One region of the Janthinobacterium pasteuri genome, then DNA from elsewhere that is predicted to be linked to it. Evidence: predicted binding sites of a transcription regulator. Region 1 holds the regulator's gene; each other region holds the start of a gene.

What was found. Region 1 encodes LexA, which represses DNA repair genes until DNA is damaged. Its sites were predicted from a motif close to ACTGTATNNNNATACAGT; they were not measured.
Region 2: the regulator LexA is predicted to act here: its motif matches at 3,912-3,929, upstream of dinB (DNA polymerase IV).
Region 3: the regulator LexA is predicted to act here: its motif matches at 2,366-2,383, upstream of imuA (translesion DNA synthesis-associated protein ImuA).
Region 4: the regulator LexA is predicted to act here: its motif matches at 3,870-3,887, upstream of recA (recombinase RecA).

What each region holds. Positions count from the first base shown of each region.
Region 1 covers NZ_JBNYXS010000021.1:100,262-108,112, forward strand. The annotation lists gene folC (bifunctional tetrahydrofolate synthase/dihydrofolate synthase) at 1-1,259, shown strand, start outside; gene ACQ4WN_RS19980 (SPOR domain-containing protein) at 1,284-2,264, shown strand; gene ACQ4WN_RS19985 (CvpA family protein) at 2,285-2,773, shown strand; gene purF (amidophosphoribosyltransferase) at 2,812-4,335, shown strand; gene ACQ4WN_RS19995 (cystathionine gamma-synthase family protein) at 4,379-5,620, shown strand; gene lexA (transcriptional repressor LexA) at 5,685-6,332, opposite strand; gene rpsF (30S ribosomal protein S6) at 6,609-6,998, shown strand; gene priB (primosomal replication protein N) at 7,019-7,327, shown strand; gene rpsR (30S ribosomal protein S18) at 7,343-7,633, shown strand; gene rplI (50S ribosomal protein L9) at 7,661-7,851, shown strand, end outside.
Region 2 covers NZ_JBNYXS010000006.1:126,545-134,395, forward strand. The annotation lists gene ACQ4WN_RS08705 (hypothetical protein) at 1-682, opposite strand, end outside; tRNA gene ACQ4WN_RS08710 (tRNA-Asp) at 938-1,014, opposite strand; tRNA gene ACQ4WN_RS08715 (tRNA-Val) at 1,072-1,147, opposite strand; tRNA gene ACQ4WN_RS08720 (tRNA-Asp) at 1,365-1,441, opposite strand; tRNA gene ACQ4WN_RS08725 (tRNA-Val) at 1,496-1,571, opposite strand; gene ACQ4WN_RS08730 (S9 family peptidase) at 1,671-3,806, opposite strand; gene dinB (DNA polymerase IV) at 3,980-5,134, shown strand; gene ACQ4WN_RS08740 (recombination-associated protein RdgC) at 5,253-6,149, shown strand; gene ACQ4WN_RS08745 (hypothetical protein) at 6,310-7,602, shown strand; gene ACQ4WN_RS08750 (TonB-dependent receptor) at 7,679-7,851, opposite strand, start outside.
Region 3 covers NZ_JBNYXS010000012.1:129,749-137,599, forward strand. The annotation lists gene ACQ4WN_RS14295 (GNAT family N-acetyltransferase) at 1-886, shown strand, start outside; gene ACQ4WN_RS14300 (putative Na+/H+ antiporter) at 921-2,186, opposite strand; gene imuA (translesion DNA synthesis-associated protein ImuA) at 2,404-3,114, shown strand; gene ACQ4WN_RS14310 (Y-family DNA polymerase) at 3,044-4,531, shown strand; gene ACQ4WN_RS14315 (S41 family peptidase) at 4,721-6,448, shown strand; gene ACQ4WN_RS14320 (glutathione binding-like protein) at 6,617-7,321, shown strand; gene ACQ4WN_RS14325 (alpha/beta hydrolase family protein) at 7,402-7,851, shown strand, end outside.
Region 4 covers NZ_JBNYXS010000004.1:219,011-226,861, forward strand. The annotation lists gene ACQ4WN_RS06695 (sodium:solute symporter family protein) at 1-1,169, opposite strand, end outside; gene ACQ4WN_RS06700 (DUF4212 domain-containing protein) at 1,166-1,480, opposite strand; gene ACQ4WN_RS06705 (sensor histidine kinase) at 1,473-3,005, opposite strand; gene ACQ4WN_RS06710 (response regulator) at 3,002-3,736, opposite strand; gene recA (recombinase RecA) at 3,978-5,081, shown strand; gene recX (recombination regulator RecX) at 5,217-5,672, shown strand; gene ACQ4WN_RS06725 (DUF2889 domain-containing protein) at 6,195-6,755, shown strand; gene sucC (ADP-forming succinate--CoA ligase subunit beta) at 6,832-7,851, shown strand, end outside.

The DNA.
Region 1 (7,851 bases):
TGCTGGAAACCCGTCATTCGGAAACCCAGATCAACATGGGCCTGGACCGCGTGCAAGCCGTCAAGGCGCGCATGCAACTGGCGTTTACTTGCCCCGTGATCATGGTGGCGGGCACGAATGGCAAGGGTTCCACGTGTGCCATGCTGGAATCGGTACTGTTGCGTGCCGGCTACAAAGTGGGGCTGTACATCAAGCCGCATTTCCTCGATTTCAATGAGCGCGCCCGCGTGCTGGGCGAGATGGCCAGCGACGAACAAATCGTTGCCAGCTTCCAGGCTGTCGAAGCCGTGCGCGGCGACACGCCGCTGACGTATTTCGAATTCACCACCCTGGCCATCCTGCATTTGCTGTCGCAAGCCAAGCTGGACGTGGCCATCCTGGAAGTGGGCCTGGGCGGGCGCCTCGATGCCGTCAACGTGATCGACGCGGACGTGGCCATCGTCACCAGCATCGATATCGACCATACGGATTATCTGGGCGACACGCGCGAAGCGATCGGCTTTGAAAAGGCCGGCATCTTCCGTCCGGGCAAGGCGGCCATCTGCAGCGACCCCGTACCGCCGCAGTCCTTGATCGACCATGCCGAGGCCATCGGCGCCGACCTGTGGCTGATGGGGCGCGATTTCAACTATTCGGGCGACAAGCAGCAGTGGAACTATGGCGGGCGCGAGCAGCGCCGCAATTCGCTCGCGTATCCAAGCTTGCGCGGTGCCAACCAGATCCTCAATGCGACGGCCGTACTGGCCGCGCTGGAAGTGCTGAAGCTGAAACTGCCCGTTGGGGCGCAGGAAGTACGCACCGGCCTCGTGACGGTAGAGCTGCCGGGCCGCTTCCAGGTCTTGCCTGGCCGCCCCAGCGTGATCCTCGACGTGGCGCACAACCCGCACGCAGCTGCGGCGCTGAACCAGAACCTGGGCAATATGGGCTATCACCCGTACACCTATGCCGTGTTCGGTTCCATGCACGACAAGGATATCGATGGCGTGCTGGCCGCGATGAGTGAACACGTCGATCACTGGTGTCTGGCGGGCTTGCCTTCGCCGCGCGCGGCCACGGCTTCCGAGCTGGCTGCCAAGGTGCAGATCATGCTCGAAGATAAGCCCGACAGCAGTGAACATACTGTGTCTATTTTCGATGATCCGGCACAAGCTTTTGCAAATGCAATGAGCCGGGCCGGTGAGAATGATAGAATTGTGGTCTTTGGTTCTTTCCTCACCGTTGCCGGCGTGATGAAGGCCAGAAAATCCTCACTTCACTGAAACGCACTCGACTGAAAATCACGCATGGGCTTGTTCTCGAAACTGTTTAAAAACAAGCAAGAATCCTCTGGCGAAGACAGCGGCTTTTACGTCCCTGGCGAAGCACAGTCGCCGACCCGCAAGCGCGCCGCCAACACCTCCGGTGGCGGCGGATCGCGCCGTGGCGGCAAGGAAGCGCCGGACCCGGTCTTGCCTGAAAAAAAGCGCGCACGCCGCCGCCTGGTCGGGGCCATCGCCCTGGCTTTGGGCGTGGCTGTCGGCTTGCCGATGCTGCTCGATTCCGAACCGAAGGCGCCTTTCAACGATATCGCCATCGACATTCCCTCGAAAGAAAAGGCCGCTGCGCCTGCGCCCGTGCCGGCTGTGCCCGCTCAGGCGGCTGCGCACAATGGCCTGGACCAGTCCGAGGAAATCATCGACGCGCCCCTGCCGCCTGCGGCCAGGCCAACGCCGGCACCGGCTCCGGCTCCGGTACCCGTGCTGGCGGCCGTCCAGCCTGCGCCTGCCAAGCCGGCCTATGTGGAACCCAAACCCGAACCCAAACCCGAGCCCAAGCCAGTCAAGGTGGAAGCAAAACCCGAGCCGAAGCACGAAACCAAGCCGGAACCGAAGCCTGAACCGAAGCATGAGGTAAAGCCGGAAGTCAAGCCTGAGACTAAGCCTGCCAAGCCAGCGCAATCTGCCGACGATGCGGCGCGCGCCATGGCGATTCTGGAAGGCAAGCCACTGGACAAGCCACAGGAGAAAGCACAAGACAAGGCACACGACGCCGGCAGCGGCAAGTTCGTGGTGCAGGTGGCAGCCCTGGCGACGCAGGACAAGGTCGATGAATTGCAGGACAAGCTGCGCGAAGCGGGCATCAAATCCTATACGCAGAAAGTCTCCAGCCCGGCGGGCGAGCGTATCCGCGTGCGCGTGGGGCCGTTCGGCAACCGCGAAGATGCCGAAAAGACCCGCGCCAAGCTGCAAAAGCTGGGCCTGGGCGGCAGCCTGGTACCGGCGTGATGTTGCAAGGTTGAACGCGCGTGACGATCTTCGATTATCTGGTGCTGTTTGTGCTGGTGACTTCCGTGCTGATCAGCATGATGCGCGGCCTGGTCAAGGAAATACTGTCATTGGTCAGCTGGATCGTGGCATTCGTCATTGCCAACGCGTATGGCGCCACCCTGGCGAAATTCCTGCCGGAAGCCGTGCCGGGCGAAGCCGTCCGCCTGTTGCTAGCCTTCGTGGTGCTGTTCATCGGCGTGCGCATTTTGATGGGATTACTGTCCATGACAGTCGATGCACTGGTCAAGGTGACGGGCCTGAGCCTGGCCGACCGCACCCTGGGCAGCCTGTTCGGTGTGGCGCGGGGTCTTGTGATCGTGCTGACCGCCGTCATCTTGTGTGGCATGACTTCCATACCGCAGCAGCCATTCTGGAAAAATGCGCTGCTCAGCCCGCTCGCGGAGCAGGGCGCGCGTGCCATCAAGCCTTATCTGCCTGCCGCTTACGCGCAGCATGTGAAATTTTGAATTTTTTTAAAATCAGTAGCACAGTTTAGGAGCACACCATGTGTGGCATCGTCGGCGTCGTTTCCCATCAACCTGTCAATCAATTGCTCTATGATGCATTGTTGCTCTTGCAACATCGCGGTCAGGACGCGGCAGGGATTGCGACCAATCACAGCAGTATGTTTTCCATGCACAAAGCCAATGGCCTCGTGCGTGACGTCTTCCGTACGCGCAACATGCGTTCGCTGCAAGGCACGACGGGCATCGGCCATTGCCGCTACCCGACGGCCGGTTCGTCGAGCGAAGAGGAAGCACAGCCGTTTTATGTGAATGCGCCGTTCGGCATCACCCTGGCGCACAATGGCAACCTGACCAACTGGGAACAGTTGAAACAGGAAATGTTCAAGAACGACCGCCGCCACATCAATACCGATTCCGATTCGGAAGTGCTGCTCAATGTGCTGGCGCATGAAATCCAGGAAGCGACGACGGGCCTGAATCTGGACCCGGAAGCCATCTTCAAGGCTGTCACCGTGCTGAACCGCCGCGTCAAGGGCGGTTACGCTGCCGTCGCGCAAATCGCCGGCGTAGGCTTGCTGGCCTTCCGCGACCCGCACGGCATCCGTCCGCTGTGCCTGGGCATTAATGAAACGGAGCTGGGTCCTGAATACCTGATCGCCTCCGAATCCGTGGCCCTGGAAGGCATGGGCTTCCGCTTCGTGCGCGATATCGGTCCCGGCGAAGCCGTCTTCATCGATGCCGACAAGAAATTGCACAGCGCCCAGTGCGCCGACAATGCCAGCCTGAATCCCTGCGTGTTCGAATTCGTCTACCTGGCCCGTCCCGATTCCGTCATCGACGGCGCCTCGGTGTACGCCACGCGCCTGAAAATGGGCGAATACCTGGCGGAAAAGATCCGTGCCGAATTGCCTGACGTGCATATCGACGTGGTCATGCCGATTCCCGATTCCTCGCGTCCGGCCGCCATTCAGCTGGCACTGGCGCTGAACCTGGAATACCGCGAAGGCTTCATCAAGAACCGCTACATCGGCCGTACCTTCATCATGCCGGGCCAGGCGGCGCGCAAGAAATCCGTGCGCCAGAAGCTCAACGCGATTCCATCCGAATTCAAGGATAAAGTGGTGTTGCTGGTCGACGATTCCATCGTGCGCGGCACCACCAGCCGTGAAATCGTGCAGATGGCGCGCGAAGCGGGCGCGACGAAGGTCATCTTCGCCTCGGCCGCGCCACCGGTGATCTACCCGAACGTGTACGGCATCGACATGCCGACACGCGATGAACTGATCGCTTACGGCCGTACGACGGAAGAAGTGTGCCGCGAAATCACGGCCGACTACCTGGTGTACCAGGATATCGGCGCGCTCAAGCAGGCGATTGCCGACGTCAATCCGGCACTGACGAACTTCGAGGCTTCGTGCTTCGATGGCGTGTACGTGACGGGTGACGTGTCGCAGGAATACCTGGACCGCCTGGAATATGCGCGCCACCATCCGAAGGCGGCAGCGCCAGAAGATACGCCGCGTTCCCAGCTGAACCTGAACCTGGCAACGACAGAAGCGTAATTATCTTGCCCGGCTAGCGCCGGGCTTTTTTTGCCTTGCGATCATGAACGATAAAAAAAAATACGGCTTTACCACCACCATCCTGCATAACGACCGCCGCAAGGGCATCGAGCACGGCTCTCTGCACAAGCCCGTGCACACCTCCGTCGCGTTTGGCTATGGCGACGCGCGCCAGCTCGCTTCCGTGTTCCAGGGCAAAGAGCCGGGCTTTCGCTATGGCCGCCAGGGCAATCCGACCGTTTCCGCGCTGGAAGACAAGGTCAACAAGATGGAAGATGGCGTGGCGACCTTGTGCTTTGCCACCGGCATGGGCGCCATCGGCGCCGTGGTGCAATCCTTGCTGCGCGCGGGCGACCATGTGGTGTCGTCGGCCTTTTTGTTTGGCAACACCAACAGCCTGTGGCAAACGGTGACGGGCCAGGGTATTGGCGTGTCGTTTGTCGATGCCACCGATGTGGCCAACGTGGCCGCCGCCATCACGCCGGCCACGCGCATCGTGTTCGTGGAAACCATCGCCAATCCGCGCACGCAGATCGCCGACCTGGCGAAGATCGGCGCGCTGTGCAAGGAGCGTGGCATCTTGTATATCGTCGACAACACCATGACCACGCCATACCTGTTCCGCCCGAAAGCGGTGGGTGCGGGCCTGGTCGTCAACGCGTTGACGAAATCCATCGGCGGCCACGGCAATGCGCTGGGCGGCAGCTTGACGGACACGGGCGTGTTCGACTGGACGCAGTACCCGAACATTTTCGAGAATTATAAAAAGGCGGCGCCCGCGCAGTGGGGCATCGCGCAAATCCGCGCCAAGGCTTTGCGCGACTTCGGCGCTTCGCTGGGCCCGGAGGCGGCGCACCATATCGCCGTCGGCGCGGAAACCATGGCCTTGCGCATGGACCGCACCTGCTCGAACGCCCTCGCGCTGACCACCATGCTGCAAGCGGACCCGCGTGTGGCTGCCGTGCATTATCCAGGCTTGGCGTCGCACGCGCAGCACGCGCTGGCGACGGACTTGTTCCGCAGTTATGGTTCCCTGTTCAGCTTTGAATTGAAGGATGGCATCGACTGCTTCGATTTCCTGAATCGCCTGAACCTGGCCATTCCAGCGAGCAACCTCGGCGACACGCGCACCCTGGTCATTCCCGTCGCCCACACCATCTTTTACGAGATGGGGGCCGAACGCCGCGCCAGCATGGGCATTGCCGAGTCCCTGATCCGCGTGTCCGTCGGCATCGAGGATGAGGTTGATCTGCTCGAGGATTTCCGCCAGGCACTGGGTGTATAACAAGCCGCGCAAATGAAAAGGGCCGCAACAGTCATGCTGTTGCGGCCCTTTTTACGTTGAATGCTTAATGCCAGCTGCGCATCAAGCCCACTGCAAGTCCTTCCAGTGCGAATTCATCTTCCGGCGACACGGTAATGACCTTGAAGTCGGGGTTTTCCGGCAGCAGTTCGATGACGGAACCCGTTTTCTTGTAGCGCTTGACGGTGACTTCGTCGCCGATGCGGGCCACGACGATCTGGCCATTCTTGGCGCTGTCGACTTTTTTAACGGCCAATAAATCGCCATCCATGATGCCGGCGTCGCGCATGGACCAGCCGCGCACCTTCAGCAGGAAGTCGGGCTTGGCCGAAAACAGGGCCGGGTCCACGTTGTAGCTCGCTTCCAGGTTTTCCTGTGCCAAGATGGGCGAACCGGCGGCTACCCGGCCGATCAGCGGCAGCGACATCAGCAGGGCTGCCGGCACTTTCGATGCAAGCGCCTCGGCGGCCGCAGTCGCCGCCGCACCGATCAGGCGGATGCCGCGCGAGGTGCCGGGCGAAATCTCGATCGCGCCCTTGCGGGCCAGGGCTTGCAAATGTTCTTCGGCCGCATTGGCCGATTTGAAACCCAGTTCATTGGCGATTTCGGCACGGGTTGGGGGAAAGCCCGTGTTTTCAATCGCGTCCTTGATCAGGTTCAGGATTTGTTCTTGTCGTGCTGTCAGCTTGATCATGAGCGGTGGGTGCATACTAAAATGCTGTCTATATGAACAGTCTGTATTTTTGTACAGTATCGCCCACTATGCAAGGGGATTTCCCTTATTTGCGCGAATTTCGTGCGAAATACTGGAATGCGGAGGAAAAAGTGCCTGGCCAGCCCCGTGCATGGGCCGCTTGTTGAAGCAATCATTGAAACGTTTGCAAAAGGCGGTTATAATCTTCGGCTGACCTTCCCACACCCGTCTTGACGCCGGGGTGGGCGATTATCAATCCGACCTGAAGGAGTTTGCATGCGTCATTATGAAATAGTCTTTATCGTCCATCCGGACCAAAGCGAGCAAGTGCCCGCGATGATCGAACGCTACAAAGCCAGCGTAACCACCCGCGGCGGTTCGGTTCACCGCGTGGAAGATTGGGGCCGCCGTCAAATGGCTTACTCGATCCAAAAGCTGCCTAAAGCACACTACATCTGCCTGAACATCGAATGCGACAACGAGACCCTGGTCGAGTTGGAAACAGCATTCAAATTCAATGATGCCGTGTTGCGTCACCTGACCGTTAAAATGAAGAAAGCTGAAACAGCTCCTTCGCCGATGATGAAATCGGTACAACGCGAAGACGCGGCCAAAAGCCACCGCACCGAAGCACCAGCAGCAGCTCCAGCCGCAGCAGCAGCTTAATTCTTGACCAGGATCGTGCGCTGAACCAGCTACAAGTCACCGCCATCATTGCCGAGCGCGAAATATTGCGCTATACCCCGGCAGGGTTGCCGATTGTGAATGCAGTATTGCAGCACAGTTCGCAGCAGATGGAAGCAGGAATTGCCCGTTTGACCGAGTTTGATGTTGCCGCGCTAGCCGCTGGTGAAATATCAGGCCGCTTCAGCCAGGCAAGCTTGGGCGGGATCTATCAGTTCACGGGTTTCCTGGCAAGGAAGAGCCGCAACAGCAAGAGTTTGGTGTTTCACATCATTGATTTTAGTGCAGTCACCCCGACTAGCGCATTTTAGATACAGGAGCCTGACATGGCATTCGGTAAAAAGTTCGACAAAAATAAGCTCAAGCTTAAAGAAAAACGCAAACAGCAAAACCCGTTGTTCAAACGCAAGAAGTTCTGCCGCTTCACCGCAGCTCACGTTGAGCAAGTCGACTACAAAGACGTCGACACGCTGAAAGACTTCGTCCAAGAAAACGGCAAGATCATGCCAGCACGCCTGACCGGTACCAAAGCGCACTACCAGCGCCAAGTTGACACCGCAATCAAGCGCGCTCGCTTCCTCGCGCTGCTGCCATACACCGATCTGCACCACGCTTAATCGGTCAGATATTCCTGGAGAAGAACTATGCAAATCATTCTGTTAGAAAAAGTTGTTAACGTCGGTAACCTCGGCGAAGTCGTCAAAGTCAAAGACGGTTACGCACGTAACTTCCTGATCCCGCAACGCCTGGCACGTCGTGCTACGGCAACCGCTGTGGCTGAATTCGAAGTCAAGCGCGCCGAACTGGAAAAAGCTGCTGCCGCCAAACTGGCCGC
Region 2 (7,851 bases), on a different contig from region 1:
GGTCCGTCACAATGACCAGGCTGGCGCTGGCCAGTAAACCGAGCAGCGGCGCGGGCACCAGGGGTGCACGCAGCAGCCAGGCCAGCATGCTGGCGCCAGCCGTGGCCAGCAGCACGCTTTGCTGGATGCCAATCATATTTTCCTTGCGCCAAAACGGTAGCCAGAACAACTGGCGCCACAGAAACACGGTGCGCCAGCGGGGCCGTTGCGGCACATAGGTGCTCATCGTTGGCGGGCGCGCCCTTTGTGCTGGGCGTGGCGCGCGCAGGCGCTGCGCCATGATGAGCGTCGTCAGCAGCCAGGCCAGCAGCCAGGCGACGATGGTGGCGGCGATGCCGGGCGCGACAATTGGGCGCAGCCAGGGTGGCGACTGCAGCAGCCAGATGGTGGTCGAGATGGCATAGGCGAGGCCCAGCGGCAGCATCAGCAAACCGGCCACGGCCACGTCGGCTTGCCAGCGCAAGCGCGTCGGCAAGGGCAGCTGGCGCAGCCAGGCGGCGACGGGAGCCGGCAACAGCCGTTTGCGCAGCAGCCAGACGGGCAGGCAGGTCAGCATGACTTGCGCGCTCACGACAGCCAGGGCGGCGGGCCAGGGCAGGCTCGCGGCGAGAAAGCCAGGCAGGGCGATGACGCTGAGCAGACCCAGCAGGACGGGTCCGGCCAGGAAAAAGAAGATCTCCATGGAACTCCTTAGGCTGGCGGCAAATTGCAGCAAAGCATGATGGGCCAGGCGCAAGCGCAGGACGAGGTAGGGGGAAAGACTGGGGGGCAGGCGCATCAGGCAGGAGCTGCAGAGTCAGGACGAGCGCTGATTCTAACAGCCGGGGTCAGACCCCCGGACAAGTTAGCTTTGAGCTTGACGTTGGCGGTGTTGAGGGTCTGACCCCACAATGGGAAAAGCCCTTCGGTTCAGAGAACCAAAGGGCTTTTCTTTTATTGGCGGAGCGGACGGGACTCGAACCCGCGACCCCCGACGTGACAGGCCGGTATTCTAACCAACTGAACTACCACTCCAAGCTCGTATGATCTGTGTTGCTGATCCATGAAGCACTGGATAATTTTCTGTATTGGTGGTGGGTGCTGAGAGGCTCGAACTCCCGACCTACGCCTTGTAAGGGCGCCGCTCTACCAACTGAGCTAAGCACCCGCATACCCAGAAAACTATCCCGACGTTTGTCACCACGTCTGGAAGAGGCACTATTATAGGGGGCGCTTTCCCGCTTGTGCAACTATTCTTGGGGGCTAAAAGCAGTTTTTTTGCTGAAAAGCGCAAAAATGTTCATGGAAGGGAGTGCTGACGTGTTTTTTGCTTCTGAAATGGGAAAAGCCCTTCGGTTCAGAGAACCAAAGGGCTTTTCTTTTATTGGCGGAGCGGACGGGACTCGAACCCGCGACCCCCGACGTGACAGGCCGGTATTCTAACCAACTGAACTACCACTCCAAGCTCGTATGATCTGTATTGCTGATCCATGAAGCACTGGACAGTTTTCTGATTTGGTGGGTGCTGAGAGGCTCGAACTCCCGACCTACGCCTTGTAAGGGCGCCGCTCTACCAACTGAGCTAAGCACCCGTTGCTTGTCTCAGAAAACCATCCCGACGTTTGTCACCACGTCTGGAAGAGGCGCTATTATAGGACGACGTAAATCCTTGTGCAAGCGCTTTTTTCACATTATTCCGTGATGTTCCATTGGGAAAGCATCCACGCCATATTAAATGCGTTCTCGGCGATGGCGTTGTAGCGGCCGGAAGCGCCACCGTGGCCGGCGCCCATATTTGTTTTCAGCAGCAGGGGATTGCTGTCCGTCTTATACGCGCGCAGCTTGGCCACATACTTGGCCGGTTCCCAGTACATCACCTGGCTGTCGTTGAGGCCCGTCGTCACCAGCATGGCTGGATAATTCTTGCGCGTAATGTTGTCGTAGGGCGAGTAGCTGAGCATGTAGTCGTAGGCTGCCTTCTGGTTCGGGTCGCCCCATTCCAGGTATTCGCCCGTCGTCAGGGGCAGGCTGGCGTCCATCATGGTGTTCATCACATCGACGAACGGTACGGCCGCGTGCACGGCGTGGAACAGTTCGGGACGCATGTTGACGACGGCGCCCATCAAGAGGCCACCGGCGCTGCCGCCCTGGATGATGAGGCGGTTCGGACTCGTCCATTTTTCGCGCACCAGGTAGTCGGCGCTGTCGATGAAGTCATTGAAGGTGTTTTTCTTCTTCATCAGCATGCCGTCTTCATGCCAGGCTTCGCCCATGTCGGTGCCGCCGCGGATATGCGCCTGCGCATAGATGACGCCCCGCTCCAGCAGGCTGATGCGGCTGATGGAGAAAGTGGCTTCCGTGGAAATGCCATACGAGCCGTACGAGTACAGCAGCAGCGGCGCGGAACCGTCGAGCTTGACGCCCTTCTTGTAGACGACCCACAGCGGCACCTGCACGCCATCGCGCGCTGTTACCCACAGGCGCTGCGTGGTGTAGCGGCTGCCGTCAAAGCCGCCGACAATTTCCTGCTGTTTCAGCACCGTGCGCTTGCCATCCTTCATGCTGACATCGATGACGGTAGGCGGCGTGACGGGCGACTGGTACGACATGCGAAATTGCGTGGCGTTAAATTCGGGCGTGCCGGCCGCCGTGGCCAGGTAGACGGGGTCGTCGAACTGCACGGTTTTCCAGTTCTTTTGCGCAAAATCATAGATGCGCGCGCGGTTCAGTGCGCGCGCCTTTTCCATCACCACCAGGTAGCCCTGGAACACGTCGATGGACTGGATCACCGCGTCCTTGTTGTGCGCAACGACGGGTTTCCAATTTTTCGGCTGCGGCGCAGACAGCGGTGCGCTGACGACGCGGAAATTCTTCGCCTCCTTGTTGGTGAGAATGTATAGCTGGCCGTCGCGGTGTTCGACGCCGTAGCGGTGGCCCTTTTCACGCTTGAGCACGCTCTGGAAACTGCCTTCCGGCTTGTTCGTTGGCAATAGCAGCACTTCGCTGGTATCCGTGCTGCCCGAGGTCAGCACAAAGTAGCGTTTGTCCTGCGTGCGACCCACATTGATGGCGAACTGCTCCACCGGCTCGTGGTAGACCTGCTGCGGCGTGCCGCCCAGGGCCAGGCGGAACAGGCGGTCCGAGCGTTTGGTGGTGGCGTCTTCCTGGGCCAGCATCAGGGTGGCGTTATCCGCCGCCCAGGCCAGCGATGTCACGCGTGGCATGGTATCAAGCAGCAGCTTGCCCGTCTTCAAATCCTTGACATGCAGCTCGTACTGGCGGAAACCCGTCGTGTCGGTGGTGTAGGCCAGCAATTGTTCATTCGGGCTGATGGCAAACGCGCGCACGGCAAAGAATTTGTGGCCTTCGGCCAATTGATTCTGGTCCAGCAGGATTTCTTCGACCGCCTGCGCATCGTAGGCGCCATGCGCACCGACAGGGCGGCGGCAGTGAAGCGGGTATTGCTTGCCCGCTTCCGTGCGCGTGTAATAGTAAAAGTTACCCTGGCGCGCAGGCACGGACAGGTCGACTTCCTGCATGCGGCCCTTGACTTCCGCAGCCACCTTGTCGGCCAGCGGCTGGATCGGGGCCGTGACGGCGGCCGTGTAGGCATTTTCCGCATTCAGGTAGTCGATGACGGCAGGATCGGTCTTCTTTTGCAGCCAGCGGTAGTCGTCCGTGACGACGGTGCCGTGGCGCGTTTCCTGCCAGGCTGTTCTGGCGGCGACGGGCGCGGTATCGGCGGCGAGCGCGGATGGCGCCAGCGTGGACAGCACGATGGATGAGCAGACGGCCAGATGGCGCAAAGCTTGATGTGCTATAGACAAGGCAACTCCTTTGAATAGTTGTGTCAGGATTGTAATCTTGCTATTGAGAAAAGCAACCGCCGTGCTCATGCGTTTCAACTTGCATCCATGGGGATTTCCAGCGATACTGTATATAATTACAGTATTCATCTGCATCCTGCCGCGAGGTGTCCTTGACCACATCTGCCCCTGCCTTGCCTGAAGCCCGCCGCTGGATCGCCCACCTGGACATGGATGCCTTCTTTGCCTCCGTGGAACTGTTGAAATATCCCGAATTGCGCGGCGAAGCCGTCGTCATCGGCGGCGGCCGGCTGCAGCAACCGGTGCTGCAGGAGGATGGCACGCGGCAATTTGCGCGCATGCGCGACTACGTGGGGCGCGGTGTCGTCACCACCTCGACCTATGCGGCGCGCAAGTTTGGCGTGTTTTCCGCCATGGGCATCATGAAGGCAGCGAAATTGGCGCCGGACAGCATCCTGTTGCCCGCCGATTTCGAGGCTTACCGCGAGTATTCGGCCCGCTTCAAGCAAGCCGTGGCCCATCTGTGCCCCATCATCCAGAACGTGGGCATCGATGAAATCTATATCGACCTCACCGAATACGGCGAGCAGGCGCCGGCCATGGCGGCGCGCCTGAAGGCGGCCGTGTTCGAGGCGACGGGCCTGTCGTGCTCGGTCGGCCTGGCGCCCAACAAATTGCTGGCAAAAATCTGTTCCGACCTGGAAAAGCCCGACGGACTCACCATTTTGTCGCCCGAGGATGTTGAAACGCGCGTGTGGCCCTTGCCGGCAAAAAAGATCAACGGCATCGGCCCGAAGGCCACGGCCAAGCTGGAAGCGCTGGGCATCGTCAGCATCGGTGAACTGGCGCAAGCCGACCTGGCCATGCTGCGTACGCAGTTCGGCGACCTGTACACGGGCTGGCTGCGCCAGGCGGCGCTGGGCATCGATGAGCGGCCCGTGCAGACGAGCAGGGAAACCAAGTCCGTCAGCCGCGAAACGACGTTTGAGCGCGACTTGCAGGTGGTGCGCGACCGCGCCACCCTGTCGGAAAAGCTGGAAAGCCTGTGCACGCGCGTGGCGGGCGACCTCGACAAGCAGTCGCTGGCGGGGCGTACGGTGGGCATCAAGCTGCGCTTCGAGGATTTCAGCACCGTCACGCGCGATATCACCCTGCCCAGCGCCACGGCGGACGCCGCCGCCATCCTGCGCGCCAGCCGCGATTGCCTGCGGCGCGTGCCATTTGAAAAGAAAATCCGCCTGCTGGGCGTGCGCATCTCGACCTTGTGCGATCCGGCCGTGGTGACGCGGCAGGCGCCAGCCCAGGCGGAGCTGTTTCCCGCCCTGTAGCGGCATTCCCTGTTGATTATAAGCATCGCGCCAGTCCGCGCTTTTGACGGCATTCCTGTGTCGAAAGTGTAGAATGGCGTTCCCCTGGCACTACTGAAACAAACGGAAGACAAAAACTATGTGGTTCAAGAATCTTCAGATTTACCGCCTGCCCGCACCATGGGCTTATACGCCAGAACAACTGGAAGAGGCCTTGTCCTCGAACAAATTTACGCCGGCGACCAGCATGGATCTGATGCGCCAGGGCTGGGATACGCCACGCCCGAACGGTGGCCTGGTCCACGTGGTCAACAAGCAAATGCTGATCTTGCTGGGCACGGAAAAGAAACTGTTGCCAGCGACCGTCATCAACCAGGTGGCCAAGGCCCGCGCTGCCGAGATGGAAGAAGCGCAAGGCTTTGCGCCTGGCAAGAAAGCCATGAAAGAATTGAAGGAACGCGTGGCCGACGAGCTGCTGCCGCGCGCCTTCAGCATCCGCAGCAACGTCTGGACCTGGATCGACCCCGTCAATGGCTGGCTGGTGGTCGATGCCGCCAGCCCGGCAAAAGCCGATGAAGTCATCAAGCTGCTGTTGAAAGCCGTCGACAAACTGCCGCTGGAAAGCCTGCGCGTGCAGCGCTCGCCCGTGGCGGTGATGACGGAATGGCTGCAGGCCGACGATGCGCCTGCCGGCTTCACGGTGGACATGGACACGGAATTGCGCGCCACGGGCGAAAGCAAGGCCACCGTGCGCTACGTGCGCCACACCCTGGAAGCGGACGACGTGCGCCGCCACATCGCCGCCGGCAAGCAGTGCACGCGCCTGGCCATGACGTGGAATGACAAGATCTCGTTCGTGCTGACGGAATCGCTGGCCATCAAGAGCGTCAAGCCGCTGGACGTGATCAAGGAAACGGAATCGAGCACGAAGAATGACGAAGAGCGTTTCGACGGCGACGTGATGCTGATGACGGGCGAGCTCGCCAAGCTGATGGCCGACGTAGTCGAAGCTTTGGGCGGTGAAGCGACGGCGTAAGTACAAGCATCCATGCGTGACGGACGGCCCGCTGGCATTGCCCAGCGGGCCGTTTTACATTGGACAAGCACCGTCGACATTCCGCAGGAATTTTCCACGTGGAAATAATATTACTGTGATATCGTTACTATCCTGATATTGATTATTTCTACATTTACTCATGCACAAGTATTTCCAGCGCTGTTGCGCCGTCCTTATCCTCGGGGCCACGCAGGTGGCTTCCGCCCAGGGGCAACTATCCGACACTACCCTGCGCGAGCTGAGCGCTTGCGATGCCTCTTTTTTCCGCAGCTTGCACCAGGACAGCGCGGCTCTGGCCGGCAGCGTGCCGCTGGCCACGCGCGGCGATACCAGCTGGATCAAGGTTCCCAACCGTTATCAGACCAAGGCCGGCAGCATCCTGTTTGCCACTCCCTTGCGCGCAGGCGGCTTGACCTTGCTTGGCTATACGGATGAAGTGTCGGATTTGGGCAGCCTGGGCCGCTATTACAGCTGGGGCTTCCTGATGGCCGGCAAGGCCGACGCGGTGTACCGGCAACTGCTGCCCCTGATCCACGATGCCCGGCGCATGCGCGCCGATGATGGCGCGTATGTGCGTTCCGACGTGCGCCTGCCTGGCGGGCCGTGGCAGGCGTTTGCTTCCGCCTCCGGCGTGGCGGCCGGACGGGACAAGGTCGAACGCGTGTTCCTGATCGAGCCGCACGAAGAGCTGCAAGGCGTGGTGCGCGTCGGCTGTTCGCTGCAGGGCGGTGTCGACGCCGCCCTGCTGCGCGAGGCGCGTCCCGACATCGATGCCAGCGAGTATCCGGCGGCCCCGAATGCCGCGGGCGCGTTTGACAGTGCGCCGCTGCCGCGGGAGGTGCTGGCTGTCACGCAAGCGGCCCTGGCGGCGGCGCCCGTCTGGCGACCGCGCTTCAAGACGCTGCGTTTTTCCCAGCAGTCCACCACGCCCGGTCAACCTGATGTGGACACGGTGGTCGATCATGAATTGCGCGAGCGCGATGGCCTGGTCGTCACGAGCGAGCATTACAGCACCTTTACCATGCAGCGCTTGCAAGTTGCGGGCCTGTTTCAGTTGCGGGCCGCAGAGAAGAATGATGTCAGCAACAGCTATCTGGCGACCTCCAGCCTGTCACTGCCGCTGCCGGCGAGTTTATCTCCCGGCACGCGGTTTCAGACAAGCATGACCACAATGAACGTGCCCGCCAAGCCAGGCGAGCGGCCAGAGCAACTGATTACGCTGTGTGAAGTGAAGGATACCCTGCAGGCCAGTACGATTTCCGCTGGTCTGCAAGGCGAAGCGACCCGCTTTGTCTGTACCTGGCAGAAAAATGCGTATGTGGTCGAGAGTGCCTTGCTGCATGACTTGGGCGTTGCCGTGCAATTGCGTACGGTATCGAAAGATTACGGTGAGAGCCACTACCGTTATCTGAATGTCCAGGTAACAAAATAGCTGTGCGACAAGAAAAAAGCGCCTTGCACGGTGAAGTGCAAGGCGCTTTTCAGACAAGCTAATTCACAACGTCACATTAGAACTTGTAGTTGCCGGTAATGTAGAACGAACGCATCATTGGATCGGCGTAGCGTGGGTCGAAGCCAACCTGGTGACCGGACGAAGCGCGCAGCGACAGCGGCGGTGCACGGTCGAACAGGTTTTTGATGCCTGCGCGGATCGTGGTTTGCTTGTCAAAGGCGAAACGTG
Region 3 (7,851 bases), on a different contig from region 1:
CGATCCATTGCGCCTGCCCGACATCGTCGACGTGTTCGACATCGAAGAAGTGCCGCGCATGGCGTATGCGGCCCAGCTGCGGGCGGACATCGATCATTTTCACTATTACTCGGTGCTGTCGGACGACCCGCAGCTGGACCGCGTGAATGCCGTCTTTTGCCGCTACCTGCTGGCCCACCGTTCGCAGCATATTGCCGCCGGCAATTTCTGGCGTCCCACCGTGGGCCGCCACGGCAGCCGCATGCCGGCCGTCGGCGATGCCGCTCCGTCCGGCGATGAGGTGCAGGCGGGCTTGCTGTCGCATGCGCCGCTCAAGCTGGTGGCGGGCGAACTGCTGGACGACGAGGCGAAGAACCGCATGGCGAAACTGCTGTTTGCCACCAGCTACCTCGAATACTGCTCGTTCGGCAATAAACTCAATCTGCAATTTGTCGAATTGCAGCGGCGGCAGAATATCGATCCCTACCTGGCGCATATCCATGGCTTGCATGACGAGGATGAGCGTTTCATCGGCTTCTTCACGGCTGCGACGATGGCCGAGTTCCATGCCTGCGGCGCCGTCTCGTATTACCGCGATGACATGAAGGCGCTCGACGATGCGTATGACGCATTCGTGCTAGCGCATGCGCGCGCCGACGACTGTTTCGTCAGCAGCCTGGCCATCGACGAGAAATACCGGGGGCAGGGCCTGTTCCGGCAAATGTTCCATGAAATCCGCGACCTGGCCAGCCGCAAGGGCTGTGCGCGCATCACCCTGACGGTATGGGAAAAGAGCGAAGCGCTGCAAGTGTATCTGCACAAGGGTTTTCGCAGCGTGGGCACGTTCGACTATGCCTACAGCCTGTTTTATGACCGGCTGCACTTCCTCGTGTATGAAGGGGATTAAAGCGGCGGCCAGGTTGGCCGCCGCACTGCGCTGACTACAAAGCCAGGAAAGCCAGGGCCGCCACGGCCGTCGGCAGCAGGGCGCCGGCCAGCAGGCCGACGGCGCCGATCGATTCATCCTGGAAGCCGCGGCGCAGCAGTGCCACGCCGGCCGGGTTCGGCGCGTTGGCGATGACGGTCAGGCCGCCACCGGCCACGGCGCCGGCCACCAGCATGTATTTCGCTTCGTCCGTCATGCCGACGATCAGCGAACCGAGGTAAGTGAGGGCCGCATTGTCGGTAATGGCCGTCAAGCCCAGGGCGCCGAAGAACAGGGCCAGCGGCTTCAGGCTCGAGACGATGGGCTGCAGCCACCATTGCTGCATGCCGCCCAGTACTACCAGGCCGCCCAGGAAGAAGCCGACCAATAAACCCTCTTTCAGGATCAGCGGGCTTTGATAGCGCTCATACGCCTGCACGAAGCCGAGGAAGAACAGGAACAGGCCGAAGAACAGCACGGGATGGTGCGCCAGGGCGACCACGCCGCCCAGCACGATCATGTGCACGACGCTGACGGCCAGCGGCACTTTCGGCGCTTCCACGTCACCCGCTTTCGGCTTGATATCGGACGTGTTGCTGTGCAGGTATTTGCGCAGCAGGATGCTCACGCCCGTGGCATTGACCAGCACGGCGATGGCCGCTTTCCAGCCGAAATGGCTGGCCATGAAGGCGCTGTCCCAGTTCCACGTGGTGGCCACCATCAGCACGGGCGGCGCCGCGTATGAGGTCAGGGTGCCGCCGATGGACACGTTGACGAACAGCACGCCCAGCGCGCCATATTTCAGCCATTCGGGTATGCCCGGACGGAAGATTTGTGGTGCCAGCATCAGCGCGGCCAGGGTCATGGCGGCCGGTTCCGTGATCATCGAGCCCGTCAGGGGCACGAGCGCCAGTCCCAGCCAGACGAGGGCCAGTTCCGTGCGCAGCGGCATGAGGCGCGCCACGCTTTTCAACAGGCGCTGCACGGCGTCGAGCACGGGGCGCGAGGCGGCTACCACCATGACGACAAAGACGAACAGCGGTTCTGTGTACTGGCGCGATTCGGCATACTCGATGGCCGCCTCGCCGCCCGAGACAAAGGCCATGATGATGATCAAAATGAAGGCCCAGAAGCCGAATACGACTTCCACTTCGCCCAGCAAGTGCAGCATGCCTGCATGACGGGGGTGGCGCTGCGCCAGGGTTTCAAACGACTTGGCGGCGAAGGTGTGGATGAGCGCAAGGCCGAAGACGATGGCGCTGATGATTTGGATGGTGGTCAAATGCGTTTCCTTATGGACGGAGGGAGCCGCCTGGTACTTTGCCAGGCGGTAAGGAGAGTGCTTATGGTACAGCAATCGATGCCAGAAACGGGGTTTTTCGGACATGGCGAAGCGGCCCGGGCAGCGGCGATGCACAGAGAATAAGCAGATAAGCCTTGCCAAAAGGAGGGTTGGATAGTACTGTATATGCATACAGTACTTATCTTCATATTCAATTATGCAACATTCCGAATTGATGGCCACGCCGGAAGCCTTGCACCCTTCTTTATGGCGTGCATCGCAGCTGGGCCAGGGTGCCACGCGCTGCCTGGACACGGGCTTCGCCGCCCTGTCCGCGCAACTGCCCGGCGGCGGCTGGCCCAGTGGCAGCCTCATCGATCTGCTGGTGCAGCAGCCGGGCAGCGGCGAATTGCGTTTGCTGGCGCCCGCGCTGGCGCAGCTGCCGGGTTTGCCCATCGTGCTGCTGCAGCCGCCCCATCCGCCGCAGGCGCTGGCCCTGGCCGCGCAGGGACTGGCGTCGTCGCAGCTGCTGTGGCTAAAGAGCGCCAGCAGCAAGGATGCCTTGTGGGCGGCGGAAAACATCTTGCGCAGCGGCAGTTGCGGCGCCTTGCTGTTCTGGCAGTCGCACGTGCGCGCCGACAGCCTGCGCCGCTTGCACCTGGCCGCGCAAGGCGGTAACACCCTGTTTTGCATGCTGCGCCCCTTGCACGGCGCGCAGGATGCGTCGCCAGCGCCGCTGCGCCTGTCCGTGCGCCCGGCCGCAGGCGGCATCGAGATCGGCTTCATCAAGCGCCGGGGACCGCAGCGCGACGCGCCCCTGTTCCTGCCCCTGCAACCTCCTTCATTATTGCTACGCCATGCGACTCTGGATCGGCCTGTGCCTGCCCCGGCTTCCGCTCGAAGTGTTTTGCCCGCGCTGGTCGGCTGACCGCCTGAGCGTGGTGCTGGAGCAGGAGCAAGTGATGCTCCTGTCGCCGCTGGCGCAGGCGGCTGGCATCCGGCCGGGCATGCGCCGCGCGGGCGCGCTGATGCTGGCGCCGCAGGCACGCCTGCATGAACGCTCGCACGAGCTGGAAGCGCAAGCCCTGCAAGCGGTGGCGCTGGCGCTGCTGCAATACTCGCCGCTGGTGGCGCAGGGCGAAGAAGCCACCCTGCTGGTCGACGCGGGCGCCAGCCTGCGCCTGTTTGGCGGTGTGCGCGCCCTGTGCCGGCAAATCGCGGCCAGCTTGCGCACACTCGGCTACACGGCCCAGCTGTCGTGCGCCCCCACGGCGCGGGGCGCCTGGCTGCTGGCGCGCGCCGGTACGCGCCGGGGCCGGACATTAAGCATGGCCAGTCTCGTGCGCCGCCTCGACCGCCTGCCGTGCGCCTTGCTGCCACCCGCGCGCCCCTACCTGGACTGGCTGGAGGGCATCGGCTGCCGCACCCTGGGGCAGCTGCGCCACCTGCCGCGGCCTGGCTTGCAGCGCCGCTGCGGCGGGGCCTTGCTGGACATGCTTGACGACGCACATGGCCACAGCACGGAACTGTATCTGTGGCTCGAAGCGCCGCCCACGTTCCGCGCCAGCCTGGAGTTGTTCGACCGCGTGGAGCACGCGGACGCGCTGCTGTTCGGCGCGCGCCGCCTGCTGCAGCAAATGACGGGCTGGCTGTGTGCGCGGCAATTTGCTGTCGAGCGCATACAACTGCTGCTGGCCCACGAGCGGGGCAGGGTGGCGCGCCCGCCCACCGTCATCGAGCTGGCCCTGGGCGAGGCCGTCTGGCGCGATGAACACTTGTTGCGTTTGCTCAAGGAGCGCCTGGCGCAGCTGGTGCTGGAGGCGCCCGTGATCGGTCTCACCCTGGAAGCGCTGCAGGTGCAGCCCATGGCGCCGCCCAGCGAGAGCCTGTTTCCCGAGCCGGGCGGCACGCCGCAGGAGCGCCAGCGCCTGATGGAATTGCTGGTGGCGCGCCTGGGTGCCGAGAATGTCTTGCAGGCAGTGCCACGCGCCGATTACCGCCCCGAAGCGGCCAACCAGTGGCTGCCGTTGCCGGCCAAGCCCGTTTCAAGAAGCGCGCTACCCGACTTGCCGCCCGGCTTGCCCGGCATGCCCCGTCCCGGCTGGCTGCTGGCCCAGCCCATTGCGCTCTTGATGCGCGAACACCGGCCCTTCTATGGCTCGCCCCTGAAAATGGTGTCCGTGGCCGAGCGCATCGAGGCAGGCTGGTGGGGCCAGTCGCAGGCGCGCGATTATTTCATCGCCGAAGGCCTCGACCACGCCCATTACTGGGTCTACCGCGAACGCATCGCCGGCAGCGGCGAAGGCGCCGCGCCGCGCTGGTTTTTGCATGGCTTGTTTGGCTGAGCGGGGGAACCGTTCCTGCGCGCCTTGCCTGCCTGTTTTGCGCTCGGCTTCCCGTGACAAACGGAGATAATTGACACTGTTTGCTCCTGTAAGATGCACATCCTGTTTATGGACAGAGCGCCTGCCTGCATCTTGTGTGATGGATGCAAGATGCCAGGCCAGCGAACGTTACGATATCTTTGGGAAAATATGAAACTGTTGTTGCTGCTGGTATTGGGACTCATGTCGTGTTGGAATCCGACGCATGCCGCTCAACAGCCGCCTCCGCATACTGCGATGGCAAGCTACGAGCAGGTGCAGTTTCTGCGGAAAGCCGCTTTCAACATCATTGTCAATGCCAGGGATGACCAGGCAGCGCTGAAAAAATATGCGCAGGCGCTGGAAGCCATCCTTATCTATCTGGACAGGCCGGAGGTCCGTGATCTGGCGGCGGGTAATATTTATGTGAAATTTTGCGGATTTAATCTGAGGCTGGACCTGGCCGAAACGTATGGCAAACTGAAGCAGCAAGACAAGGTGGTCAAGACCTTGCAGGAAATCAACGACATAGGCTGGACGCCGATACTGCTGAAAGTAATGAAAGACAGGCCCGGCCTGGCAAAGATGGCAAATGACCCACGCGTGCAAAAGATACTGTCCGTTGCCGCTATCCCCAGTCAGCTATGGCCATCCGAGGCCGCGTATCCCTACGCCGCCACCTTGAGCGTCGAGGAGCGGGTGGCGGGGCTTTCGCAATTTTGGCACCAGGTCAGGGAAAGTTTCGTCCATTTCGACAACGTGCCGGAGCTCGACTGGAATAAGGTCTACCTGGAATACCTGGGCAAGGTGATCGCAGCCGGAACGACGGAAGAATATTACCGCGTGCTGTCGCAACTGGCGCCCTTGCTCAGGGATGGCCACACGAATATTTATGCGCCGCCAGAACTCAGCAAGAAATTGTATGCCCGGCCACCGTTGCGCACGGCCATGCTGGACAACAAAGTAGTCATAGAGGCAATTTATAGTCCTGCGCTGAAGGCCAGGCTTGCAGTTGGCGATGAAGTGCTCAGCATCGATGGCATGCCGGTTCAGGACTATGCGAAACAATACATTTTGCCCTTGGTGAGCAGTTCAACGGAGCAGGACCGTCAATTGCGCACGTATGGTTATCAGCTCCTGTCGGGCGATGCGGACAGGCCGATCACGCTTGGCTTGCGCAATATGGCCGGTCTTGAGCGTATTGAAGTCATCGCCAGGTCGGGGCATGCCGATATTGAAAAGAAAGAAGCATTTATATTCAAGATGTTGCCTGGGCGAATAGCCTATCTCTCCCTCGACCATTTCGAGAGTGATGAAGGCGTCAGAAAATTGGAAAAGGTTTTCCCTGACATCCTGCAGGCCAAGGCGCTCGTCCTCGATATCCGGAAAAATGGCGGAGGTTCCACACAGTTTGGTGCAGATATTCTCAGTTACCTGACCCGGCAGCCGATCCCGTTTTCGAAGAGTTACGTTCGGAGCGACAATGGTTATTCCCGGAGTGACGGTGAACATATCGTATGGAAAGTCATGGGCGGAAAGGGCAGTGAAGCGCATTATTCACGGAAGCGTGTTTTTGACGGTCCGGTGGCTGTGCTGACAGGTGCAGCGACGTTTTCAGCGGCAGAAGATTTTCTTGTTTCCTTCGATACATTGCAGAGGGGATTGAAGATAGGCGAGGCGACCGGAGGCAGTACGGGCCAGCCCATCTTGGTGTATTTGCCGGGCGGCGGCTATGGGCGGATTTGCGCCAAGCGCGATACCTATCCCGATGGGCGGGAATTCGTGGGTATCGGCATTTTTCCCGATGTCGAGGTGCGTGCCACCAGAGAAAGTCTGGCCGCAGGCGAGGATGTCGTGCTGAACAAGGCGGTGAGCCTGCTGAACCAGCGCAAGCAGTGATGCCAACCGTGGCGATGTCCGGGCCGCCCAGTGGCGCTATCCACGCTTACACGCAGTTAGCCCATGGTCTTGCTTGTGGCAAGAACGTGCTGGCCACGCAACGCACATTGCCATGCTTGGCTATACTTGCCTTCTTGCGCCGTGTCGCACACTTCAATAAGGATTTCCATGTCCCAACTCTCCGACTTTCCCATCACCGAGAAATGGCCTGCACTGCATCCCGAGCGCTTGCAGCTGTATTCGCTGCCCACGCCGAACGGCATCAAGGTTTCCATTTTGCTGGAAGAACTGGGTCTGGCGTACGAGCCACACCTGGTCAGCTTCGAACACAACGACCAGTTGTCGCCCGCATTCCTGTCGCTCAATCCGAACAACAAGATTCCCGCCATCCTCGACCCGAACGGTCCCGACGGCAAGCCGCTGGCGCTGTTCGAATCGGGCGCCATCCTGCTGTACCTGGCCGAGAAAACGGGCAAGTTCCTGCCGCAGGACGCGGGCTTGCGCTACGAAACCATCCAGTGGCTGATGTTACAGATGGGCGGCATCGGCCCCATGTTTGGCCAGGTGGGCTTCTTCCACAAATTCGCCGGCAAGGACTACGAAGACAAACGTCCGCTGGAGCGCTATCTCGGCGAAGCCAGGCGCTTGCTGGGCGTACTGGAGCAGCGCCTGCAGGGCCGCGACTGGATCATGGGCGGGCAATACACGATTGCCGACATCGCCATTTTCCCGTGGGTGCGCTGCCTGGTGGAGTTTTATGGCGCTGGCGACCTCGTCGGCTTCGACAACTTCCCGAATGTGCAGCGCGCGCTGCAAGCGTTCCTGGCCCGGCCTGCCGTCATCAAGGGACTGGACATACCCAAGCGCGATTAAGCTTGGCTAACTGCGGCGACTGCCCCGCAGCGCTACAATGCGCCATCGGCCGCGCTGCGCGGCAGCTTTGATCTGAGACAATGAAATCCACCCGGCAAGATTTTCCCGGCGCGCACGGCCATGTGCTGGCGGCGCGCCTCGACGCGCCCGACGGCGCCATCCGCGCCTATGCGCTGTTCGCCCATTGCTTTACCTGCGGCAAGGATGTGCTGGCCGCGCGGCGCATCGCGCAAGGCTTGACGGAACACGGCATCGCCGTGCTGCGCTTCGACTTTACGGGGCTGGGCGCCAGCGAGGGCGAGTTTGCCGCCACGAATTTCTCGTCGAACGTGGACGACCTGCTGGCCGCTGCCGATTTTCTGCGGGCAAAACATGCTGCGCCGCAATTGCTGATCGGCCATAGCCTGGGTGGCGCCGCCGTGCTGGCCGCTGCCGCGCAAGTGCCGGAAGCGACGGCCGTGGTGACCCTGGCCGCCCCCAGCACGCCCGCCTACGTGACGCGCCTGTTCAGCGATCATCTGGAGCAAATC
Region 4 (7,851 bases), on a different contig from region 1:
GCTGTGCCCAGCATCATGCAAAACACGATGGCCAGGAAATTGTTGCGCTTGATGTCGGACTGCTCGCGGTCGGCGGCGGGAAACGGCTGCGCGTGCGGAATGATGGGTTCGGCGCGTTTCTGATTCTGCACCTGCGCCGCCTGCCACAGCACGCGTGCCTCGTCCGGGCTTTTCGGATAGGCAATCAGGTAGCGCTCTGCGTTGCGGATATCGAACAGCGAGGTATTGCGCTGGCGCAAACTATCAAGCTGGCGCTGGGCCGCCTGGCGGCCTTGCTCCCAGGAACCGGGCAAACCGTCGATGCGCGCCTGGTAGCTTTGCGCGCGCTGGCGGAAGATGGTGCGCACTTCGTTTTCTTTCGGATCCGTTTCCAGCACGTGTTCGCGCGCGCTCAGTTGCGGCAACACCTTGCCGTAGGCGATTTGCGGCACGGGATTGTCCGCATGCTTGACCGACAGCCACATGGCGGGAATCAGGAAGGCGACCAGGATGATGATGTACTGCGCCACCTGCGTCCAGGTGATGGCGCGCATGCCGCCAAGAAAGGAGCAGACGAGGATGCTGGCCAGGCCCAGGAAGATGCCGACGGAAAAATCCACGCCCGTAAAGCGCGAGGCGATCAGGCCGACGGCGTAGATCTGCGCCACCACATACGTAAACGATACGATGATGGTGGCGGCCACGGCTACCACGCGCACGCTGGCGCCGCGCTTGTCGGTGCCGCTGCCGTAGCGGGCGGCGAGGAAGTCGGGAATCGTGTACTGGCTGAACTTGCGCAGGTAGGGGGCGATCAATAGCGCCACCAGGCAATAGCCGCCCGTCCAGCCCATGATGAAAGCCAGGCCGTCGAAGCCGTTCAGGTACAGGCCGCCGGCCAGGCTGATGAAGCTGGCGGCCGAAATCCAGTCGGCTGCCGTGGCCATGCCGTTGAACATGGCCGGCACCCGGCGCCCTGCCACATAGTATTCGGTGACATTCGAGGTGCGGCTGATGACGCCGATGGTGGCGTACAGGGTGATGGTGACCAGCATGAACAGGTAGCCGATCCAGGCGCGCGGCATGCCTTCCTGTTCCAGCACCGACAGGGCCAGCAGGAAGGCGGCGAAACCGGCGGTAAACAGCAGGTAGTAGCGGCACAGCCGCGCAAAGAAGCTGCGCTGACCGCTCATGTTTGCTCCGCGGCATGAAAATCCCGGTCCAGGCGCCGCATGCGCCAGGCATAGAAGGCGATGATGGCCAGGTACACCAGCGAAGCGCCCTGGGCCGCCATATAGAAGGGCAGCGGCCAGCCGAACAGGTTCAGGTGCAACAGTTCGCGCGCATAAAACACGGTCAGAAAGCCCGTCAGCAGCCAGATCAGCAGCAGGATGGCCGTCAGGCGCCGCGTCTTGTGCCAGTGCACATCGAGGCGCGCCTGCAGCTCGGGGCTGGGCGTGCGCGCCGGCCGCAGCGGCGCTGCGGGAAGGCTGGGCTTATCCATACGTGATCTCATCCTCTTCGGGCGCGTCCGGCAACAGCAGGGCAATGCTCAGGCGCAACAGGGTGCCTGGCAGTTTCGGCGACTGCGCGCGCGGATTGTTAAAAATATCGACTTCGGCGCCATGCTGTTGAGCAATTTCGCGCACGATGGCCAGGCCCAGGCCGCTGCCGTCGACGTTGCTGCCGAGAATGCGGTAAAAGCGTTCGAACACGTGGGCCCGCTCGGCCTGCGGGATGCCGGGGCCCGTATCTTCCACCTCCAGGATGGCCAGTTCCAGGGTGCTGCGCACGCGCACCGTGACGCTGCCGCCGGCCGGCGTGTAACGCAGGGCATTGTCGATCAGATTACTCAGCAGTTCACGCAGCATCATGGCATTGCCGGAAATCATGATCGAATACGCTGGCTGTTCGAAGCCCAGGTCGATATGCTGGGCAAACGAGGCTTGCACCCAGTCCTGCACCACGCCACGCGCCAGTTCGCTCAGCTCGATCGGTTCGAACGTCGTGCCCGCTTGCGGCTGGTTTTCTGCGCGCGCCAGGGCCAGCAGCTGGTTCACCAGGCGCGTGGCCGCTTCCGAACTTTTCGCCAGCTGCAGCAGCGAGCGGTGAATTTCGTCGTGGTCGGTCTGGCGCAGGGCCAGCTCGGATTGCATGCGCATGCCGGCCAGCGGTGTCTTCATCTGGTGCGCGGCATCGGCGATGAAGCGTTTCTGCATGTCGATCGACAGAGATAGTCGCGCCAGCATTTCGTTGAGCGAGCCGACCAGTGGCGTGATTTCCTCGGGCACCTGGCCCGATTCGATGGGGGAGAGATCGTCGGGCGGCCGCGCGCGTATGCGTTCCTGCAATTGCGCCAACGGCGACAGGCCGCGCGCCAGGGCAAACCAGACCAGGGCCAGGATCACGGGCAGGATGATGAACTGCGGCAAGATCACGCCCTTGATGATTTCATTGGCCAGCTGGGCGCGCTTTTCCAGCGTCTCGGCCACTTGCACCAGCGTGCGGCGCGGTTCGTCGTCGGTGCTGGACGGCATGTCGAGATAGCTGAACGCCACGCGCACGGGCGTGCCGTGGATGGTGTCGTTGCGAAACAGCACCATGCCGCTGCGGTATTTGTCGGGGTCTTGCGGCGGCGGCAAGTCGCGGTCGCCATCCAAGTATTCGCCGTGCCCGCCCACCACCAGGTAATACAGGGTGTCGACATCGTCGCCGCGCAGGAAGTCGCGGCCGCTGCTGTTCTTGTCCGGCACGCGGCGCAGCATCGCGCCGTCGGCCTGCTTGACCTGCTGCGTCAGCACCGTCACGCTGTCTTCCAGCGCATGGTCGAACGGTTGATTGGCGATGCCCTTGGCCACCAGATAGGTGATGGCGATGCTCATCGGCCACAGCAGCAGCAAGGGCGCCAGCATCCAGTCGAGGATTTCGCCAAACAGCGAATGCTCGATGGTGTCATCCTGCTCCGTGGTGGGCGGCTCGAACCAGTCGTCGTCGTCCGCCTCGTCCGCCGGCACCTCGCGCGCCTTCACTTGGTGGCGGGTCCGCTGGCCGGGCCTGCCGACTCGCCCGCTTCGGCGTTCAGGCGCGCCGCTTCCGAGTATTTTTCCAGGCAATAGCCGAGGCCGCGTACGGTGGCGATGCGCACGCCGCCCACCTCGATCTTCTTGCGCAGTCGATGCACATACACTTCGATGGCGTTGTTCGACACTTCTTCGCCCCATTCGCACAGGTGGTCGACCAGCTGCTCTTTCGAGACAAGGCGGCCGGTGCGGCCCAGCAGGATTTCCAGCAAGCCCAGTTCGCGCGCCGACAGGTCGAGCATCTGGTCGTTGATGTAGGCGCTGCGCCCCACCTGGTCGTAGCTGAGCGGGCCGTGCTTGATGACGGTGGCGCCGCCGCCGGCGCCGCGGCGGGTCAGGGCGCGCACTCTTGCCTCCAGTTCCGACAGCGCGAACGGCTTGGCCATATAATCATCGGCACCCAGGTCGAGGCCATTCACGCGTTGTTCGATGGAATCGGCGGCCGTCAGGATCAGCACCGGCAGCAGCGAGGCGCGCGCGCGCAGGCGGCGCAGCACCTCCAGGCCAGACATCTTGGGCAGGCCCAGGTCGAGGATCAGCAGGTCGAACTCCTGGGTGGACAGGGCCGTATCGGCCTCCTGGCCGGTCTTGACGTAGTCGATCGCATAACCGGACTGGCGCAGCGAGCGGGTCAGGCCATCGGCCAGCACGCTGTCATCTTCGGCAAGTAAAATACGCATGGTGCACTTCCTATGCTTGCGGCGGTAGAAGCTTGTATTGTGTTTCATTTTCCGCAAGGTAGCGAGTTTTTGTGAAAAACCAGGGTTGTATTGATCAGTTTCAAAACAAATCCACGTTCCGCTTGCATTGATCACTGTTTTTTTATACAGTACTGTCTGTGTAAAGAATTTAACCCACTGGCGCTATCGCAGGCTGCAGGATTCAAATGGATCTGCAACTGTAGAACGGCTGAAAGAACATATGGACGATAAAAAAGCTGTAGTACCCGCATCGGAAAAAGCCAAGGCGCTCGCCGCTGCACTGGCGCAGATCGAGAAGCAGTTTGGCAAAGGTTCGGTCATGCGCATGGATGCCAGCGCGGCGATCGAAGAAGTGCAAGTCGTGTCGACCGGTTCGCTCGGCCTCGATATCGCGCTGGGCGTGGGCGGTTTGCCGCGCGGCCGCGTGGTGGAAATCTACGGTCCGGAATCGTCGGGTAAAACCACGCTGACCCTGCAAACCATTGCTGAAATGCAAAAACTGGGCGGTACTTGCGCCTTTATCGATGCTGAGCATGCGCTCGACGTCGGTTACGCGCAAAAGCTGGGCGTGAACCTGCACGAATTGCTGATCTCGCAACCGGACACGGGCGAGCAGGCGCTGGAAATCTGTGACGCCCTCGTGCGTTCGGGCAGCGTCGACCTGGTGGTCATCGACTCCGTGGCCGCACTGACGCCACGCGCCGAGATCGAAGGCGACATGGGCGATTCCCTGCCAGGTTTGCAAGCGCGTTTGATGTCGCAAGCCTTGCGTAAATTGACCGGTTCCATCAACCGCACGAATACCCTGGTCATCTTCATCAACCAGATCCGCATGAAGATCGGCGTGATGTTCGGCAGCCCGGAAACGACCACGGGCGGCAATGCGCTGAAATTCTACGCCTCCGTGCGCCTGGATATCCGCCGCACCGGCTCGATCAAGTCCGGCGATGAAGTGATCGGCAACGAAACCAAAGTCAAGGTCGTCAAGAACAAGATCGCGCCACCGTTCAAGGAAGCGCACTTCGACATCCTGTACGGCGCCGGCACCTCGCGCGAAGGCGAAATCCTGGATCTGGGCTCGGATGCCAAGATCGTGGAAAAATCCGGTTCGTGGTACAGCTACAACGGCGAACGCATCGGCCAGGGCAAGGACAATGCCCGTGCCTTCCTGCAAGAGCGTCCGGCGCTGGCACGCGAGATCGAAAACAAGGTCCGCGCTTCGCTGGGCGTGCGCGAATTGCCACCGCTGGCTGCTGAAAAGCCGGAAAAAGCGGATAAAGCCGCCGACAAGGCTGCCAAGGCGGAAGCCAAGGCTGCCGAGTAAGCTGCCGTCAGCCATCATTCGCGCTTGCGGATGGTGTCTGGCAAGGTGTGACCATGATCGCCGTCCCGCGCTGTTGCGCCGGGCGGCGATTGTGTTTGGGTGCTGTGATCGTGGAATGAAAGACAAGGTGGGTGTATGGCTGCAGTACAACTAAGCCTGAAGGGCAGGGCGCTACGCTTTCTGTCGATGCGCGAACACAGCCGGATGGAATTGCGGCGCAAGCTGCAGCGCCATGCGCAGGAAGGTGACGACGTGGAAGCCTTGCTCGACAGCCTGGAGCAAGCCAACTGGCTGTCGCAGGAGCGCTTTTCCGAATCGCTGATTCACCGCCGCTCGGCCCGTTTCGGCAATAGCCGCATCATGGCGGAATTGCAAAGCCATGGCATAGGCGGTGAAGCGCTGCAGGAACTCAAGGCGGGCCTGGCCGAAGGCGAGACCGCGCGCGCCTGCGAAGTGTGGCGTCGCAAATTCGGTGAAGTGGCGCAGGATGCCGAACAGCGCAACAAGCAGGTGCGCTTCCTGATGCAGCGGGGCTTTTCGCAGCGCGCCGTGCAGGTGGCCTTGAAAGGCCTGGAGCCCGAGGACGACTAGACACGCGCCAAGGTACGTCCCGCTGGCCAAAGGTCAGACCTGCGCGCGGGCTTGCCCACCGTGGCTCCGCTGTGTTCCTTCTGCAACAGTTGATGGCTGCCCTGTGCCTTGCCTGCAAGCCAGCCTCGCTGCGGATCATTGTTTTACTGGTAAGTTCACTTTCCTTGTCAGCCGTTTGTCCCTGGATGGCATATTGTTGCGCTGCGTGGCGCCGGGCCTGCCTGTGCTGCCGTCTGCCGGGCAGGCGCGGTCAGTTGCGGTATTTCGCGGCACGTGTCGGCCATATCTATCATCACCGTGAGTGATAACAGCATCAATTTCCATGTGCATTTTTTATACTTTGAAATGTTTTTATCGAAGCAATGAAAAATTATGTTGCGGCGCAACCAGCGCCCAATGTGCTACACTTTTAGGGTTTTTGCGGCGCCGCAGGTGCGGTTGCTGTTCGTAGAAGCTGCGAACGGCGTGCTTTATGCACATGGCTGCTTACTAAATTATGGCCGCGCAAGCGGCATCGGTCTTATGCCCCTGTCAACTCCCGTATCCCGGCGCGCCCTACGGCACTCCCGCGTTATCGACGTCCAAGCGTATATGCGCGACGACGGCCTGTGGGATATTGACGCCCGTATCACCGATATCAAAAGCCATGACGCGATGCTGGCCTCCGGCCCCCGTCCCGCCGGCACTCCCCTGCATGACCTCCACTTACGCATTACCGTCGATCGCGAACTGACCATCGTCGAGGCCGAAGCTGCCTCCGATTCCGTACCCTATCCCGGTTTTTGCGATACCATCGGCCCCGCTTACAGCGCGCTGATCGGTCTGAATTTATTGAAGAATTTCCGCCGCGACTTGAAACAGCGCCTGGCGGGAATCGCCGGCTGTACCCATTTGACCGAATTGGCGCAAGTCTTGCCGACTGCGACGGTTCAGGCATTTGCCGGCGATGTCTGGTCGACCCGCGACGGTGAGAATGCTGATTTGCCGCATGAAAAGCCGTTTCAACTCGACAAATGCCACGCCCTGCGCACCGATGGCGGGGCGGTTACACAGTATTACCCGCGCTGGGTAGCCAAAGCGTGACCCCGGCGCTGTTTTTCCTGTTTTTTTTGCACCACTAACCGTATTTTTACAAATCAGTATCAGAAGGGAAGCCAGCATGAAAATCCATGAGTATCAAGCCAAAGAAATCCTCCGGCAGTATGGAGTGACGGTACCACGCGGTATTCCGTGCATGTCCGTCGACGAAGCCGTCAAGGCTGCGGAAACCCTGGGCGGTCCGGTATGGGTCGTCAAGGCGCAGATCCACGCAGGTGGCCGCGGCAAGGGCGGCGGCGTGAAAGTGGCGAAATCGATCGAACAGGTCAAGGAATACGCCGACCAGATCATGGGCATGCAGCTGATCACGCATCAGACCAGCGCCGAAGGCCAAAAAGTCAACCGCCTGCTGGTGGAAGAAGGCGCCGACATCAAACAAGAACTGTACGTTTCGCTGGTCACCGATCGCGTCACCCAGAAAATCGTCCTGATGGCTTCGTCCGAAGGCGGCATGGACATTGAAGAAGTGGCCGAGAGCCACCCAGAGAAGATCCACCACGTCACCATCGATCCAGGTGTTGGCCTGACCGATGCCCAGGCAGACGACATCGCGACCAAAATCGGCGTGCCTGCCGGTTCCATCGCCGACGCCCGCGTCAACCTGCAAGGCCTGTACAAAGCGTACTGGGAAACCGACTGCTCGCTGGCCGAAATCAATCCGCTGATCGTTACCGGCAGCGGCAAAGTCATCGCACTGGACGCCAAGTTCAACTTTGACCCGAACGCCCTGTTCCGCCATCCGGAAATCGTCGCCCTGCGCGATCTGGACGAAGAAGATCCAGCTGAAATCGAAGCGTCGAAATTCGACCTGGCTTACATTTCGCTCGACGGCAACATCGGTTGCCTGGTGAACGGCGCCGGCCTGGCCATGGCCACCATGGACACCATCAAGCTGTTCGGCGGCGAGCCAGCCAACTTCCTGGACGTCGGCGGCGGTGCCACGGCAGAAAAAGTGACCGAAGCGTTCAAGATCATGCTGAAAAACCCAGGCTTGAAAGCCATCCTGGTGAACATTTTCGGCGGCATCATGCGTTGCGACGTGATCGCTGAAGGCGTTATCGCCGCGGTGAAAGCTGTCTCG